Regions from separate parts of the Halobacillus ihumii genome, predicted to be linked through region 2. Evidence: riboswitches for the same ligand, from Rfam matches in the RefSeq annotation. Region 2 holds a riboswitch; the other holds the start of a gene.
What was found. Region 2 has a riboswitch for FMN ahead of ribD (bifunctional diaminohydroxyphosphoribosylaminopyrimidine deaminase/5-amino-6-(5-phosphoribosylamino)uracil reductase RibD). Riboswitches for the same ligand answer to the same signal wherever they lie in the genome.

Region 1 (2,199 bases), 940 kb from region 2:
ACAGAAAGATAGTGAAGATCCTAACGATCAGGAAGGTGAACTCTCTAGTGTAGCTGACCACCCTGGAGACCTTGGAACTTCCCAATTTGAAAAAGAGAAAGATTATACACTTTATGAACAAACTCAAAAGAAGCTAAAAGAAATTAATGCTGCTCTTGACCGGATTAAAGATGGTAGTTACGGAAAGAGTGAAAAGTCAGGAGAACCTATCCCAATCGAACGTCTCAAAGCCATGCCTACAGCAAGGATGACCGTAGCTGAAGCAGAAGAAAAATAAAAAAGGAGAGCGTACAGTACGCTCTCCTTAATATATTGATAATCTCCGTATTTAGTATCGAGAAAACTATTCGTTTTTCCATTAAGCAGCGGAAGAGGTTTTGACCCGCTTCTGCTCAATCCACGGCTTAAGCTTAATAAACAGCGGGATAAATAATACTCCAACAATAATCCCTTTAAGAGCATTAAAAGGAAGAATCGCCCCAACAACCGTCAACCATTTTACTTGAGCAGACATTGTTTCCCACCCCATAAACCAGCTATAAGCAGGTAAGAACAGAAAATAATTGAGGACACTCATCCCTATTGCCATGATGACAGAACCTGTTACTAACCCTGAAACAAGACTTTTAACGTTCTTGAATTTATGATAGAACAACGCAACGGGCACGATGAATAAAACGCCAGCCAGGAAGTTAGCGACAACACCGACAGGGTCAGCAGCCCCTGTATAAATAAGATAGAGTGTATTTTTTAATCCTTCAACAATGATCCCAGCTGCCGGTGTAAACAAAATGGCAGCAACGAGTGCAGGAACTTCACTAAAATCAACTTTCAAGTATTGAGGAAGCATGGGTAACGGAAAATTCAGCAACATTAAAACCATCGAAATGCTTCCAAACAGCGATAATATAATTAACTTTAACAGCTTTGATGATTGACCTGTGTACTGGTTCATCTACAATCTCCTCCATCTTTTTGCATCGATTCAGAATCCCAGATGAAGGTAAGCGAAAGACATGCCCCATATAAAAACCCTTAAGCTATCAAGGCTTAAGGGTAGAGGTTTGTCCATAGGAAAGTTAAGGCGGGTGTCATTACCTGCCATTTTCGCTCGACATCTTCTCCCATCCAGACTATTACTGTCGGTCCCGGAATTACACCGGGTCCACCGTTAAGATTAAAACTTAACGGGTCACGGACTTAGAATACTTCTGACGTATTCCTTACCGTCGGTCGGGAATTGCACCCTGCCCCGAAGATTTGAATCGATATTATATTTGTATTAATTTTACAAAAAAATGCGCGGAATTGCAATAATATTGTTTACATGACTTTTTATTCAGTAAGTTCAAGTTCCATTATAATCGTTTCGCCTTTTATAACATGAGTTTTTGAGGTATAGGAAAACTGTGCAACCTTATTACGATTCATAATTACAATAGGAGAAGCAAGACCAGTTAGTTCTCGGCTTACTTTTGCTAAATCGAAAGTGATCAGGGAATCACCCGTGGAGACACGACTTTTCTCTTTTATATTGGTTTCGAATCCTACACCTTCTAGATTTTCTGCATCAATTCCAACTTGAATTAACAGTTCAACACCTGTATCCGTTAATAGATTTACAGCATGTTTTGTTGGAAATATTTGAGTGACTTCACCTGATACGGGAGCAGCCATTTCTCCTTCAGTCGGTTCAATTGCTATACCTTCTCCCATCATTTTGTTAGAAAATTTCTGTTTGGAAATATCAGTAAGCTGCACCAATTTACCAGAGAAAGGACTACTAACCCTAACTCTCTTCTTATTCACACTTGACTCCTCCTCTATAACGATTATGGTTTCACTACTTCTGCTGACGGAAAGATATTCTCTAATGATTGAAGACGCCCATGTTCATCACGATAAACAATATGTTTACGTTCAAATTTAGTTGGACAATCAATACCGACAGCCGCCGCAAGATTGTAGAGACCGTCCCTTAAAGATAGTACATAGTTACAGGTCCGGAACGACTTTTCTTCTACAATTAAAGCTTTTTGAAGATTAGGATTTGTCGTAGCCACCCCAACCGGGCAATTGTTCGTATGACAAATTTCAGCCTGAATGCACCCTACAGAAAACATCATTCCTCGGGCGATATTAACTAAATCGGCTCCCATTGCTAGAGCCATTGCTACTTTGTCAGGAGAAATTAACTGA
Region 2 (2,199 bases):
TTTCCTTCGCTATAATACTTAATTCAAGCGCTTCTGATTTACTTTTAATATTTTTGACTGAACCCATTTCCTCTATAATCCCTGTAAACATTACAAATCCCCCCTTTTGACTGAAACAAGCTTGATGTCTTCTCCTAGCTGTTCAGAGCTAAAAAATGCAAAATTATCAAGTTGGGCCAGGCTACTGATTCCTTCGCCCGCTACAGGGGTCATGGCCTGCCTGCCGCCAATTAATTTAGGTGCTATATACGTAATGGTTTCGTTCACTTTCCCAGCCCGAACAAAAGCATCCGCAATCGTTCCGCCGCCTTCAATCAGCAATGAGGTAAGTTTTTGTTCACCTAAATAGTCCAGAACAGCTTCCACTTGAACGGTTTCCGTTGCCAGGCGGATCACCTCAACATGGGAAAAGTCTTGAAAGCGGGTCATTTCATCCTTTCCGACGGATTTTCCTGTAAAGATCCAAGTCGGGGCTTCTCTATTTTGAATCACCTGAGAGGTAGAAGGAGTCCGCAAATGGGTATCAAGAACAATTCTCACCGGGCTGTTGCCGCCTCCTGCTATTCGAGTCGTCAGCTTAGGATTATCCATTAGAACCGTATTAATGCCTGCTAAGATGGCAGCAGATCGATGACGATAGGAGTGGCCATCCTTCCTTGCTGACTCACCAGTAATCCACTGGCTTTCACCTGTTGCGGTAGCAATCTTTCCATCAAGGCTCATCGCTGATTTCAATCGAACATAGGGCTGCTTTGTTTTTATAAAATGAAAGAATGCGCGATTGAGCTCATCTGCTTCACCTGTTAAGACCCCTGTCCTTACCTCAAGACCGGCTTTTTCCATCAACTCTATCCCGCGGCCGCTCACTTTTGGATTAGGGTCGTGAGAAGCGATAATCACACGTTTAATTCCAGCATCAACCACCGCCTGGGCACAGGGTGGAGTTTGCCCGAAATGACTACAAGGCTCAAGTGTTACATAAATTTCTGCACCCAGAGCCTTTTCACCAGCCATTCTAAGTGCATGGACTTCAGCATGAGGCTCCCCGGCCTTGACGTGCACTCCCAGACCAACTACTTGATTATTTTTCACAACAACTGCTGCAACCGAAGGGTTTGGATTCGTTTGTCCTATCGTTTCTTTCGCCATCTGAATAGCCATGGCCATGTATCGTTCGTCGCGCTGCATCCTTCTCACCTCCCAATATTTTTAAATCAAAAAAGCCCCGAAGAAGACGAACTTCTCCAGGGCTTTACTGTATTGAAATATAAGTATAGCGAATAGAAGGTACAACTACAGAATGTTTGCACCTTATTTTCTACGCTCGCTCCTTCTCCCATCCAGACTTTAACTGTCGGCTTTGGAATCTACACCAAATCAGGGGGAAGAAATAAGACTCCTTCCCCGTCGCGGGCTTTGAACGTTGTGGTCCATCACCGCCGGCCGGGATTTTCACCCTGCCCCGAAGGATTGTTTATTCAATTGTCTTATATTAAATATAAATGAATTTTACTAAGATCGCAATTAGTTAGCACTATTCGTACTCTTATAAATTAAATAAAACGTAGAGTTAGCTTTTTAGCTATAATCGGGGCTTTGACTTTATGAGACACTACGATTCCAACAAGTGCCCCAAAAATTGCAGGGAGTATTCACCCCACTCCTGCTTGATAAAGGAAATATAACTCACATAATCGTTCGAATGTCCCTGTTTTCAGCTTGAAGGAATTGGGAATACTACTTACAAATAAAGCCAATAAGGAGGATTCTCTGTGAAACGATTACATGCTGTCAGTTTGATTCTAATCCTCGGTATAGTCTTGGGAGCCTGTGGAACAGCCGAGAACCAAGATAACACTAGCTCTCAAGAAGAAACCAATCAACAAGAAAGTGAGCCAGCCAATGGTGAGAAATCAACGGAGTCTTCCGAAGGGAATCAATCTAGTGGCGAGAGCAAAGATATGAATTTAGCATCTGAAGTTGATCACGTGATCAAATCCGTAAATCAGTTGAACAGCAGCTTAGAAGATTCAGCAAATGATGTCAAAACAATTAATGGTCACGGGAAAACTCTTGAAGAGAATTGGGACAGTATTGAGAAGCAAGTAGAAGAACAATTCCCAGACCAGTACAAGAAAATAGAAGAAAGCCTTTATCCTCTAATCGGTGAAGCTAAACAAGAGGATCCTAAAATTGACA

Region 1: linked by a shared signal. The riboswitch ahead of G6R08_RS03550 (ECF transporter S component) and the one ahead of ribD (bifunctional diaminohydroxyphosphoribosylaminopyrimidine deaminase/5-amino-6-(5-phosphoribosylamino)uracil reductase RibD) in region 2 are both predicted to bind FMN.

Annotation. Positions count from the first base shown of each region.
Region 1 is NZ_CACVAO010000001.1:665,199-667,397, forward strand. It holds gene G6R08_RS03545 (TraR/DksA family transcriptional regulator) at 1-277, shown strand, start outside; gene G6R08_RS03550 (ECF transporter S component) at 359-955, opposite strand; FMN riboswitch at 1,113-1,264, opposite strand; gene G6R08_RS03555 (PTS sugar transporter subunit IIA) at 1,336-1,809, opposite strand; gene G6R08_RS03560 (FMN-binding glutamate synthase family protein) at 1,833-2,199, opposite strand, start outside.
Region 2 is NZ_CACVAO010000001.1:1,608,301-1,610,499, forward strand. It holds gene ribE (riboflavin synthase) at 1-91, opposite strand, end outside; gene ribD (bifunctional diaminohydroxyphosphoribosylaminopyrimidine deaminase/5-amino-6-(5-phosphoribosylamino)uracil reductase RibD) at 91-1,188, opposite strand; FMN riboswitch at 1,325-1,474, opposite strand; gene G6R08_RS08150 (hypothetical protein) at 1,773-2,199, shown strand, end outside.